Regions from separate parts of the Enterobacter sp. R4-368 genome, predicted to be linked through region 4. Evidence: predicted binding sites of a transcription regulator. Region 4 holds the regulator's gene; each other region holds the start of a gene.

Region 1 (3,135 bases), on a different replicon from region 4:
GGAATGATTGATCCCGTCAACAACACTCATTAGTTCCTGACTGTGCGGGCGGGGAGGCTGCTCATCAAACAGGTTCAGTTGGGCAATGCCGGAACCGCTGAAGTCATTAAGCATGACCCCTGCCTTTGCATACCGGTGATCGTCGCGCCAGATACGCTCCAGTGCGCGGACAGCGGCTGCAATAATGTCCCGTGTGTCCTGCGTGGCCGTAAGCAGTTTTTCACTTGCCACGTTGCCGTAGTAGGGTTCAGTGGCAGAGAAGGGGGAGGTTTTGATAAAGACTGAAATGTGCCGGCAGTACTGGCGTTCTCCCCGCAGTTTTTCGGCGGCGCGCTCCGCGTACTGGCAGACAGCCTGACGTATGGAGTCATACGTAGTGATACGCTCGCCAAACGACCGGGAACATACAATCTGCTGCTTCGGTGGCGGAGCTTCCTCGAGCGCAATACAGCTCTCACCGTTCAGTTCCCGGACGGTGCGTTCCAGCACCACATTAAAATTTTTACGGATAAAAGCGGTGTTGGCCTGCGCCAGCTGAAGTGCGGTGGTAATCCCCATTGTGTTAAGCTTTCGAGCGATACGGCTGCCCACCCCCCATATTTCCTGGACAGGCTGAAGTGAAAGCATCTTTGCTGTGCGGGCGGGATTTCCTGGCGTCAGCGCCAGCACGCCCCTGAACGCTGGCCACTCCTTCGACGCCCACTGCGCTGATTTTGCCAGTGTCTTGGTGGGACCCATTCCGACGCCGATAGTGAGCCGGGTACAGGCATAAACATGTTCGCGCAGCTGCGTGCCGAATGCCTCATAACTGATGGCGGTTTCCAGCCCCCGGAGATCCAGGAACATCTCGTCGATTGAGTATGCTTCCACGCCTGGAGTCAGCTCTTCCAGACAGGCCATCACGCGGTTACTCAGACTGGCATATAATTCATAATTACTCGAGAAAACAAATAGTTGCTCTGGAAACTGCTGCTCGCGAATTTTGAACCACGGGTCACCCATTCGGATGCCTAGCCGCTTCGCTTCCTTGGAACGCGCTATGCAGCAACCGTCATTATTACTTAGAACAATCAGAGGTTTATCACGCAAGTCGGGGCGAAATACTTTTTCGCAGCTGGCATAGAACGAATTAACGTCGGCTAGTCCAAACATTTCATCACCTCGCGCGTCCGGTGAATGATGTGAGTAACAACGCCGAAGATCTGCAGTTCATCCGGATCCGGATAAATGGGCGGAAAAGCAGGATTCATGGGCTGCAGACAGAGCCGGGGCCGGGTAATCAGTCGCTTCACGGTGAATTCCGCGCCCATGCCGGCCACCACAATGTCGCCGTTCACCGGTTTCATGGCACTATCGACGACCAGCAGATCACCACTGAAAAGAAATCCGTCCTGCATGCTGTCTCCGTGGGCGCGCAGGTAGTAAGTCGCGCTGCGGTGCCGGATGCAGTACTCGTTCAGGTCAAGCTCTTTCTCCACATAGTCCTGGGCGGGAGACGGAAAACCACAGGGCACCATCTCCAGAAATAATGGCAGATTTACAGGCACGTTTGCTTGTGTAGGGGTCAGCATTACCAGCTTCATAACGCTATTCCTCATCTGTATTTATACTGTTTATATATACAGTATTATTAATTTGTTTCACCTGTGCTTTCAAGCGAGACGTAATCTTTATCAATTAACTAAATGAAAAATAGAGAAATTATTTTTATCTCTTTAGCTCCCTCCTGGTCTTGTTTTGTGCATCACAGGCGTAGCAAACCAGTCATGTGCCGACGTGGAAAAGAGAGGATCAATACAGGTCGGTTGTCAGCGACAACCGACCTGGACGGGCGTCATTACCAGTGAAATTTCTAAAAAAGGACAGGTCGGCACAGCGTGCATTTCGGGCGGACATCAGAAGAAGGGTATATTTGCGCGGAAGGGGACAGAAAATTACATTTCCGGCAGTAAACTCTATTATTATATCCTCGCTATAATTGATGTAAATGTGATGGGGGAATAAAGAACAGTCAGCATCTTCTGAATTCCTCAAGCATTGCGGAAAACTCATCATTTTTCTTTATAAAATTCATGAGGAATTCTTCAGTGATATATTCCTGGTAACCATTTTCATATTTGGTTGAAAGTATTTGTTTGGCATCATCACCAGGTAAATCCATTTCAGCGGTAACCTGATAACTATGCATTATTCTGTTACGAATTAGCACTAATTAATTGAAACTATTAGCTATTTTCTCATCTGATGCCTGAGTTATTGTCTCTGCTATTGGCTTTTTAAGTCGCCCCGATGTTTTATCAATCAATTCATACCAGCTGTATTTTCTTTTGGTATCTTTATTGAGTATATTTTCAATAACAAAGCTGTTATTTGAATTAAAAACGCAAAGCGCGGTGCCAAGCAGTTCTCTGTACTGTTTAGACGGTAGTGCCTGATGTGTATAGCTTTCATACATTGTTTTATTCTCCTTAATATGTACTTTTACAGATCCCGGCAGACGAGGATCGTTGTCCGATGCTATTAATGATTTGAACCGTGAATACTGACTATTTTAAGCGGGCAGGAGCGTTGGTTCTTTTGCCGCCTGAGGGGTTACCCGTTGTGCTCGGCCAGTTTTCCATGCGTCTTGACCGGTTTCCCGGATGGTTGTCTGAGCGCTGTATGATTTCTTCCGGAGTTCTGATTGTATTGCGTACTACCGCTGTTTCTCCCACGTCAATCGCGGTGGCAATATCCAGAAGATCAGATATCGCACTTTCCTTGATGATTTTCCCGCTGGCGTGTAGCTCCAGGATGGTGGAGATATAATCCGCAAGTTCTTTGTATTCACCGGTACTGAGTTTCGCTCCCTTTTTTCCAAAGGCCTTTGACGCTGCTTTTCTCAAATCCATATTCTGTCTTCCTTTCATATACCGTAACACAACTTTTACAGGTGACTTTACCAGAACGAGGAGGCGGAAAGCGGTACCGGCTTCGCATAACGCAGATAAATGGTTCGCTGACCCCACTACTGCCCTGTTGTATGTGCCTTACTCAGGTTGTGTCTAGAGGTTGAGTTTTTATTAATACTCATATTGAGTATTTTATATTTACATTTATGAGATGTTGCTTTATGATGTTCTCAAATTGAGATTA
Region 2 (3,135 bases), 2.3 Mb from region 4:
TAACTTGATTGATTCTATCGCCTTCCAGACCAATATCCTGGCGCTTAACGCCGCGGTTGAAGCAGCTCGCGCAGGTGAACATGGCAAAGGGTTTGCCGTGGTGGCGCAGGAAGTTCGCAATCTGGCGCAGAAAACGGCGAATTCGTCGAAAGATATCCGGGCGCTGATTGAAAACTCGACACAGCAGAGCGTACGCGGCCTGGAGATGGTGCGTCAGGTGAACGGTAAAATGGACGAAATGGTCGAGAACGTGGATAACGTCTCCAGTATTCTGAAAGAGATCGAACAAGCGAGCCTCGAACAGAGTGACGGCGTACAGCAAATCAACATTGCGATCGGCCAGATTGATACCACTACCCAGCAAAATGCGGCGCTGGTCGAAGAGTCGGTTGCCGCGTCTGAAATGCTCAACGAACAAGCCAGAGTGATGAAAGAGTTGGTGAGCGTTTTCAGGGTTCCGGCGAGCGTTTGACTTTGAACGAACACGATTCGCAGTAAAACGGTGGTGATGAATACGTCGCCGTAAATCGGCGACGTGCGCAACAATCATAGCGTCGGCTGGTCTCCTGCCAGCCGACGCCAATTCCCGTTTCAACGTCAGCCACGGCATCGCCACTCTTTTCCGGCGCGGATGAGACGCCGCCAACAGGCACGAAAATGCTCGTAAATACCCTTATTTTTACAGGTTCAACGCGTGAAACCGCCACACCGTTACGGTTTCCATTGACACTCCAGACCGCAAACCGTCCGGATGAAGTTGCACAGCGCTTGCGCGCCTTCAGCAATAGTTGGAAAGGTTGCCGAATGGTAGATACCTTCGCCATCTGCGCCGAACAGATGTTGATACTCCGGCTTAACATCGATGGAAGTGAACCGCTTTAGGGTCTCGCGATTACAACGAATGCGGTAGCCATTTTTAAAGCGTTGCAGCATATGCACACCGGTGGTGGAATTACCGGTGCTTCTGGCAATATTTAACATCTACGCCTCTCCTTAATACGCGAAAAATAGTAACCCTCACATTACTGAATTTCTGATGCTGTGCTATTTCCCTGCATTTTTTGGCAACAAGTAATCCGGTGTTGTACGCCGGGTTATTAAGCCAGTGGTTTTAAAATGATATTGGTAAGGGCCATCAATATAGAATGGCAACGTTTTCAGCTAAATTCTTTGCTACTTCAAACATTTCCTGAATGCGGCCCGCTTCGCCTCTTGATCAGTGACAGAATTTAGCAATACTGTATATAAACACAGTTAACCAGGTTCATCATCATGCAGTTCATCCCATCGACCGAGAGTGATCGCCTCATTCCCCTTCCGCTCTTTGCTGAGCGCGTTCCTTGTGGCTTCCCAAGCCCGGCGCAGGATTATGTCGAAGAGCGGCTTGATTTAAACAAACTGGTGGTTAAACACCCCAGCGCGACTTACTTTGTCAGGGTAAGCGGGGATTCGATGATCGGTGCGGGGATTAGCGATGGTGATTTGCTGGTGGTTGATCGCTCATTAACCCCAGTGCACGGTGATATTGTTGTTGCGGCGGTTGCCGGGGAATTCACGGTGAAGGAGTTGCGGACCCGCCCTGTTCTCCAGCTCATCCCGCATAATGTTCATTATGCGCCGATTGTTTTCCAGGCCGAGGAAGAGTTGCAGATCTTTGGCGTCGTGACATTTACGTTGAAGTCAAATCGACATGTTCGCGCTTGTTGATGTGAATAACTTCTACGCCTCCTGCGAGACGCTGTTTCGCCCGGATCTGCAGGGGAAACCTGTCGTTGTCGTGTCCAACAACGATGGGTGCATTATTTCGCGATCGCGTGAGGCAAAGGACCTGGGCATAGACATGGCTGCGCCTTATTTCAAAATCAAAGATGAGCTTCATCGTCAGCGCGTGACGGTGTTTAGCTCAAATTATGCGCTGTATGCCGACCTCAGCAATCGTGTCATGTCGACGCTGGTTGAAATCACCCCCTCCGTCGAGCTTTATTCTATTGATGAGGCTTTTATCGATCTGTCTGGCGTATCAAACTGTATTTCACTTGAGGCATTCGGCCATCAGATCCGTAATCAGATTTTGAAAAATACCGGGCTGACAACGGGCGTTGGCATTGCCCCAACGAAAACCCTCGCCAAGGTGGCCAATTATGCCGCCAAAAGATGGGCCAGCGCCGGGGGAGTTGTGGATATTTCCTCCCGGGAGCGGCAACGTAAGTTACTGTTTCACGTGCCGATACATGAGGTCTGGGGCGTGGGACGTCGCATCAGTAAAAAGCTGGCGTTAATGGGCATTGAAAATGCGCTGCAACTTGCCGACAGTTCAACCTGGGTTATCCGTAAACACTTCAATGTTGTGCTGGAACGAACCGTGCGGGAACTGCGCGGCGAATCATGTCTGGCATTTGATGAATTTCCCCCCACCAAGCAGCAAATTATCTGTAGCCGCTCTTTTGGCAAGCGGATCACGCAGTATTCAGATATGCATCAGGCCATTTGCGCCTATGCTGAACGCGCGGCAGAGAAGTTACGCGCGGAACATCAGTTCTGCCGCTTCATCAGCGTCTTTATTCGTACCAGCCCGCATGCGGATAATCGTATTTACTACGGAAATCAGGCATCCGTGACGTTGATGACGCCGACTAATGATACGCGCGACATTATCCGTGCTGCGACAAGCTCGCTGGATCAGATATGGCGGGAGGGGCATCGCTATATGAAGGCTGGCGTGATGCTTTCAGATTTTTTCAGCAGCGGCGTTGCCCAACTCAATCTGTTTGATGAGAATCGCCCCTACGCGAACAGCGCAGCGCTGATGGAAACCATTGATCGTTTAAATACATCGGGGAGAGGAAGCGTCTGGTTTGCAGGACAGGGAATTGAAAAAAACTGGGCGATGAAACGCGACATGCTTTCCCCCGCCTACACCACACGCTATTCCGATCTGCCTGTCGTGAAATAAAGACCGTACAGAAACCATAACCGACCGCGATTTTCATCAACAAATGCGCCGACAGACTGGCGCATTTGTCATATCAGGCATGCTTATGCATGGCTGTACTCTTTTACCAGCTGGCGCAGATCCAGCTCAGAGGAGTAGTCCACGTCCGGCATTGAGAAGCCATTCAGCGCGTAAAACTCGGC
Region 3 (3,135 bases), 1.3 Mb from region 4:
CACCAGGTGCTGCCGGTAAGGCGCGAATTCGCGTCTGCCGATACTGGCCAAACAGCGCGTTTAATTGTGACTGGGAGAGAATGGCCGCCATCTGGGTGGCGAGCGTAACCAGAAAGGACTCTTCGCTTTCATCGTACTGGCGTAGCTCACGCTGTTGTACCACCAGCACACCAAGCAACTGGCGGCGCTGAATAATAGGTACGCCAAGAAAAGCGCGAAAGCGCTCTTCTTTAACAGCGGGAATATATTTAAAACTGGGGTGTTTTTGTGCATCCGCCAGGTTGATGGGTTCCGCCAGCCTGCCTACCAGACCGACAATCCCCTGATCGAATGCGAGCGTGACGGTGCGACCACGCGGCTTTTTTAAACCGCGCGTCGCCATCAGGTAATAACAACGCCGGTCGTGATCTGCGAGATAGACCGAGCACACTTCGGTTTCCATCGCCAGACAAACGTCGGTAACCAATATTTCCAGCGCTTCATTAAGGCGTGGCGCGCTGGCGACTTTCTCAACTATTTCTCGCAGTCGGGTGAGCATAATATGGGTGGCTTAACCTCGTTTACGTCGCCAGGCAGGCGCGCTTTGCGGCTTCGGAGGCGTTTCCTGAAGCGACATCACCGCGCTTGCAAACTCTTTCATCACCCGCCGGTAGACATCGCGTTTAAACGACACTACCTGGCGAACAGGATACCAGTAGCTCACCCAACGCCAGCCATCAAATTCGGGCGTACTACTGGTCTGCATGTTGATCTCACTGTCGTTACCTATCAACTGCAAAAGAAACCATTTTTGTTTCTGGCCGATACAAACCGGCTTTGTGTCCCAACGCACCAAACGTTTCGGTAACTTGTAACGCAACCAGTTACGCGTAGAAGCAAGGATACGAACATCTTTACGACTTAAGCCTACTTCCTCGAACAGTTCCCGGTACATTGCTTGTTCCGGGGACTCGCCAGGGTTAATACCCCCCTGGGGGAACTGCCATGAGTGCTGTCCAAAGCGTCTGGCCCACATGACCTGACCTTGTCGATTACAGATTACGATTCCCACATTTGGGCGGTAGCCATCGTCATCAATCACCGGACTACCTCAAAAAAAGTCTGAATAAAGCGATTGTTTCACACTCCCGGAAAACGGTAAACCACTCTATGACAGGGATACGAACGAATAACATTTGAATAACTCACAGTAATCATCAAAGTTATAAACAGAAAGCGATGCTGACGACGGTTTTTATTCACCTTTTCTGTGGATAGAGTTGTGAAAAAGTATGGAATTACCCAGGGAAAACCCGGAACAGTCTGAATAGCCCCGATTTACATCAAAGAAATAACATACAGCAATTCATGCAGTTAAATAGCTTTTCAACCGATAACAGCCCCATAATGTGACGATCATCACCTTAAGGATCCTGGCGCTGATGAAAGATCGAACAGAGCCGAATTTATCCACAGATTATGCCAATAAGTTAGGCACATTTTGTGCAGAATTTCGATTTTCATCGCACGTCAAGGCTGTAAATCGAAACAGTAGTGGCACTTTTCCCCAGTTATCCCACTTTTCTGTGGATAACATGGTGTAAGATCCTGTTTATTGTCAGTGACCAGATTTGGAAAACCCGGCGCACAGTTGCGCAACTCATCAAAACCCTCGTTAAATTCCTTTATAAATCATCTATTTGCTCACGAAGGACAGAAAAAGGTACACTGCCTGGCTACAGTGCAAAACTAGCGGTTATTTTTTAGACAAAAGGTTTTTAACATGTTCGCGTTGGCTCCTTTCACTTCACCGCCTGAATCAGAAGCGCAATTGCTGGCCCAGGCGCAGCGCCTGGCGGGCTACACGCTCGGCGAACTGGCCACGCTGGCAGGCTTGCCCGTTCCGCGCGATTTAAAGCGTGATAAAGGCTGGACGGGGGTTCTGCTGGAGCTGTGGCTCGGCGCCAGCGCAGGCAGTAAGCCCGAGCAGGATTTTGCCGCGCTGGGCGTTGAGCTAAAAACCATACCGGTGGATAACCAGGGACGCCCGCTGGAGACCACGTTTGTTTGCGTGGCCCCTCTTACCGGCAACAGTGGTGTCGTGTGGGAAACCAGCCATGTGCGGCATAAGCTCAAGCGCGTCTTATGGATTCCGATTGAAGGTTCACGCGAGATCCCGGTGGCGGATCGCCGCGTCGGTTCGCCGTTGCTCTGGAGTCCCAATGCAGAAGAAGAACAGCAGTTACGGCTCGACTGGGAAGAGTTGATGGACTTGATTGTGTTAGGCCAGGTCACCCGCATTACCGCCCGTCACGGCGAAGTGCTGCAACTGCGCCCGAAGGCGGCCAACAGTAAAGCGCTAACCGAAGCCATTGGCGAACATGGCGAAACCATTCTCACGCTGCCGCGCGGTTTTTACCTGAAAAAGAACTTCACCGGCGCACTGCTGGCGCGCCATTTTTTGCTCTCACCCTATTAATTTTTTGCCTACTCCACAGCGACGCTTATAATTAGCGCTTCTTTTTTTGGCAGGACTTTATAGAGATGTTATTTGCATGGATTACCGATCCCAACGCCTGGCTCGCGCTCGGTACGCTGACGCTGCTGGAGATCGTTTTAGGGATCGACAATATTATTTTCCTCTCTCTGGTGGTCGCGAAACTGCCTACCGCGCAGCGTAATCACGCTCGTCGGTTAGGTCTGGCTGCGGCAATGATCATGCGGCTGTTACTGCTGGCATCCATTGCCTGGGTGACAAGGCTGACACATCCGCTGTTCAGCGTGTTTGATCATAGTGTTTCCGCCCGCGATTTGATCTTGTTCCTCGGTGGTCTGTTCCTTATCTGGAAAGCGAGTAAAGAGATCCACGAATCGATCGAAGGCGAAGAGGAAGGATTGAAGACCAATGTGCATTCGTTCTTTGGCGCGATTGTGCAGATTATGCTGCTGGATATTATCTTCAGTCTCGACTCGGTGATCACCGCGGTGGGGCTATCCGATCATCTGTTCATTATGATGGCGGCAGTGGTTATCGCCGTTGGCGTGATGATGTTTGCCGCGCGTCCGATTGGCGAGTTTGTTGACCGCCACCCGTCGGTCAAAATGCTGGCGCTGTCGTTTTTGATCCTCGTTGGCTTTACGCTGATTCTGGAAAGC
Region 4 (3,135 bases):
TTTTGGCGCGTAATAAGTGAACACGCGCGGCCCACCGTGGATAAACACGAAACGCGGCAGCAACGCGCCGTCGATTTCCAGCGGTTCCAGCGGATCGGGCAACTCATGCGCCAGACACTGCGCGCGTAAAGTCAGTAAATCTGCCTTTGAGTTATAAGGCAGCACGTACATGATGGGGCGTGATGTATCGAGACCCAGTTCCTGTGCAGGTTCTGCGGGGATCGATTTACTTTTTACCAGCACGCTTAATGGTAAATTCAGTAATTTGTAGTAAATTCGTGGCCAGCCGGACATAAAGGATGTAAAGCCTCTGGTTAATAGTGCCATTGCGCCGCAAGAATATCAGAAAGCGCACATAATTTCTGTTGTACCGCTGCGCGCTTGCTGAGACATTGACGCCAATTTAATAAAAAGGTTCTTTTAAATGGCTAATAATACCACCGGTTTCACCCGGATCATTAAAGCCGCTGGATACTCCTGGAAAGGCGTTCGCGCCGCCTGGATTAATGAAGCGGCATTTCGTCAGGAGTCCGTTGCGGTTATCCTGGCAATTATAATCGCTTGCTGGCTCGATATTGACACAATGACGCGCGTACTGCTGATTGGTTCTGTGACGCTGGTAATGATTGTCGAAATTCTGAACAGCGCTATCGAAGCCGTGGTAGACAGAATTGGTTCGGAATTCCATGAACTTTCCGGGCGGGCGAAGGATATGGGGTCGGCGGCGGTGCTGATGTCCATCCTGCTGGCGCTGTTTACTTGGATCGCATTACTGTGGTCACATTTTCGATAACGCTTCCAGAATTCGATAACGCCCTGGTTTTTTGCTTAAATTTGGTTCCAAAATCGCCTTTAGCTGTATATACTCACAGCATAACTGTATATACACCCAGGGGGCGGGATGAAAGCATTAACGGCCAGGCAGCAAGAGGTGTTCGATCTTATTCGCGATCGCATCACTCAAACCGGTATGCCACCAACGCGTGCGGAAATCGCACAGCAATTGGGGTTCCGTTCCCCAAATGCGGCGGAAGAACACCTCAAAGCGCTGGCGCGCAAAGGGGTTATCGAAATCGTATCTGGCGCATCACGCGGCCTTCGTCTGCTGCTTGAAGAAGAAGAGGACGATATCGGCTTACCGCTGATTGGTCGCGTCGCTGCGGGTGAGCCGCTGCTGGCTCAGCAGCATATCGAAGGCCATTACCAGGTCGATCCGAGTCTCTTTAAACCTCATGCGGATTTCCTGCTGCGCGTTAGCGGTATGTCGATGCGTGACATTGGCATTATGGATGGCGATCTGCTGGCGGTGCATAAAACGCAGGATGTGCGTAACGGCCAGGTCGTTGTAGCGCGCATTGAAGACGAAGTGACCGTCAAGCGTTTAAAAAAGCAGGGTAACACCGTCGAACTGTTGCCGGAAAACAGCGAGTTTTCCCCGATCGTTGTCGATCTTCGCGATCAAAACTTCACCATCGAAGGGCTGGCGGTCGGTGTTATTCGTAATGGCGCGTGGTTGTAACGCACATTCGCTTTGCTGCGGGGCGGGTTCAGGTTCCGCAGCGATCTCCTCTTTTCCCTCATTAAATTTCACATTCAAACCATGCCACTGCTAACCGCATCTGACAAAGCGCTCTGGCGGCTTGCGCTGCCGATGATCTTCTCGAATATCACTGTCCCATTACTGGGGCTGGTGGATACGGCGGTAGTGGGGCATCTGGACAGCCCGGTTTACCTGGGTGGTGTGGCGATTGGTGCAACGGCGACCAGTTTTCTCTTTATGCTGCTGCTCTTTTTGCGCATGAGCACCACCGGCCTGACAGCTCAGGCGTTCGGCGCGAAAAATGCGCCCGCGCTGGCGCGTGCGTTAGTCCAGCCTTTGCTGCTGGCGCTAGGGGCCGGCGTGTTGATTACCCTGTTGCGCACGCCGCTTATCGACCTGGCGCTGCATATCACTGGCGGTAGCGAGGCGGTACTGGAACAGGCGCGACGGTTCCTGGATATTCGCTGGTTGAGTGCGCCTGCTTCGCTGGGCAATCTGGTGTTGCTCGGTTGGTTGCTCGGCGTGCAGTATGCGCGTGCACCGGTGATATTGCTGGTGGTGGGGAATCTGCTCAACATCGTGCTCGATGTGTGGCTGGTCATGGGGCTGCATATGAATGTGCAAGGTGCGGCACTTGCCACGGTCATTGCAGAATACGCCACCTTCGCTATTGGTTTATGGATGGTGCGACACGTACTGGTAATGCGCGGCATTTCATTGCTGACGCTGAAAAATGCATGGCGCGGTGGCGTACGGCGCTTGCTGGCGCTGAACCGCGATATCATGTTGCGTTCGCTGCTGCTGCAACTCTGCTTTGGTTCGATAACGGTGTTTGGTGCCCGGCTCGGGGATGAGACGGTGGCGGCAAATGCGGTGCTGATGATGTTTTTAACCTTTACCGCCTATGCGCTGGATGGTTTCGCGTATGCGGTTGAGGCGCACTCCGGGCAGGCTTACGGTGCCAGAGACGGCAGTCAATTGATGCATATCTGGCGGGCTGCCTGCCGGCAGGCCGGTCTGGTGGCGCTGTTCTTTGCCGTTGTGTATGCAGTGGCGGGTCAGCAAATTATCGGGCTGTTAACATCGTTACCCGCGCTGCAACAGCTTGCCGGACATTATCTGATTTGGCAGGTTATCTTACCGTTGGTGGGGGTGTGGTGTTATCTGCTGGACGGTATGTTTGTCGGTGCCACGCGCGCGGCCGAAATGCGTAACAGTATGGCAGTGGCGGCGGCGGGGTTTGCCGCTACGCTACTCACCGTGCCTGTTTTGGGCAATCACGGTTTGTGGCTGTCACTTGCTGTATTCCTTGCTCTGCGTGGGCTGACGCTGGCGCTAATATGGCGTCGTCACTGGCGTAACAACAGTTGGTTTGCTGCCAGCGCTCCTTCCTGATAGCGCTTTATTTTCTAAGGTAACGCTCCGATTTTCTCGTCTCGTTTACGCTACTTTTATCTTGTTAAATGGTTAAAGATTCCGAATAAAATTCATAATGCCGAATCCCTGACTACAATAATCAGTACGTTCAGCACGGTGAGAACGTCATTTTAACCGAACGATAAGGAGTCCATGATGAATAAAGACGAAGTCGGCGG

What was found. The regulator LexA, encoded in region 4, represses DNA repair genes until DNA is damaged. The targets are predictions, from matches to a motif close to TNCTGTATGTACATACAGNA.
Region 1: a site for LexA is predicted at 1,608-1,627, ahead of umuD (translesion error-prone DNA polymerase V autoproteolytic subunit). Genes of this name have one in related genera too.
Region 2: a site for LexA is predicted at 1,237-1,256, ahead of umuD (translesion error-prone DNA polymerase V autoproteolytic subunit). Genes of this name have one in related genera too.
Region 3: a site for LexA is predicted at 1,514-1,533, ahead of mutH (DNA mismatch repair endonuclease MutH). Genes of this name have one in related genera too.

The regions. Positions count from the first base shown of each region.
Region 1 covers NC_021492.1:3,945-7,079, reverse strand. Annotated here, with positions in the region: gene H650_RS23580 (Y-family DNA polymerase) at 1-1,152, opposite strand, end outside; gene umuD (translesion error-prone DNA polymerase V autoproteolytic subunit) at 1,140-1,583, opposite strand; gene H650_RS26170 (hypothetical protein) at 2,012-2,161, opposite strand; gene H650_RS26165 (hypothetical protein) at 2,213-2,455, opposite strand; gene H650_RS23565 (hypothetical protein) at 2,547-2,891, opposite strand.
Region 2 covers NC_021500.1:659,269-662,403, forward strand. Annotated here, with positions in the region: gene H650_RS02975 (methyl-accepting chemotaxis protein) at 1-472, shown strand, start outside; gene H650_RS02980 (hypothetical protein) at 712-981, opposite strand; gene umuD (translesion error-prone DNA polymerase V autoproteolytic subunit) at 1,273-1,707, shown strand; gene umuC (translesion error-prone DNA polymerase V subunit UmuC) at 1,691-2,953, shown strand; gene fabV (enoyl-ACP reductase FabV) at 3,037-3,135, opposite strand, start outside.
Region 3 covers NC_021500.1:2,016,493-2,019,627, forward strand. Annotated here, with positions in the region: gene ptsP (phosphoenolpyruvate--protein phosphotransferase) at 1-538, opposite strand, end outside; gene rppH (RNA pyrophosphohydrolase) at 551-1,081, opposite strand; gene mutH (DNA mismatch repair endonuclease MutH) at 1,763-2,458, shown strand; gene H650_RS09510 (TerC family protein) at 2,524-3,135, shown strand, end outside.
Region 4 covers NC_021500.1:3,348,982-3,352,116, forward strand. Annotated here, with positions in the region: gene plsB (glycerol-3-phosphate 1-O-acyltransferase PlsB) at 1-294, opposite strand, end outside; gene H650_RS15750 (diacylglycerol kinase) at 425-793, shown strand; gene lexA (transcriptional repressor LexA) at 902-1,519, shown strand; gene dinF (MATE family efflux transporter DinF) at 1,601-2,935, shown strand; gene H650_RS15765 (CsbD family protein) at 3,113-3,135, shown strand, end outside.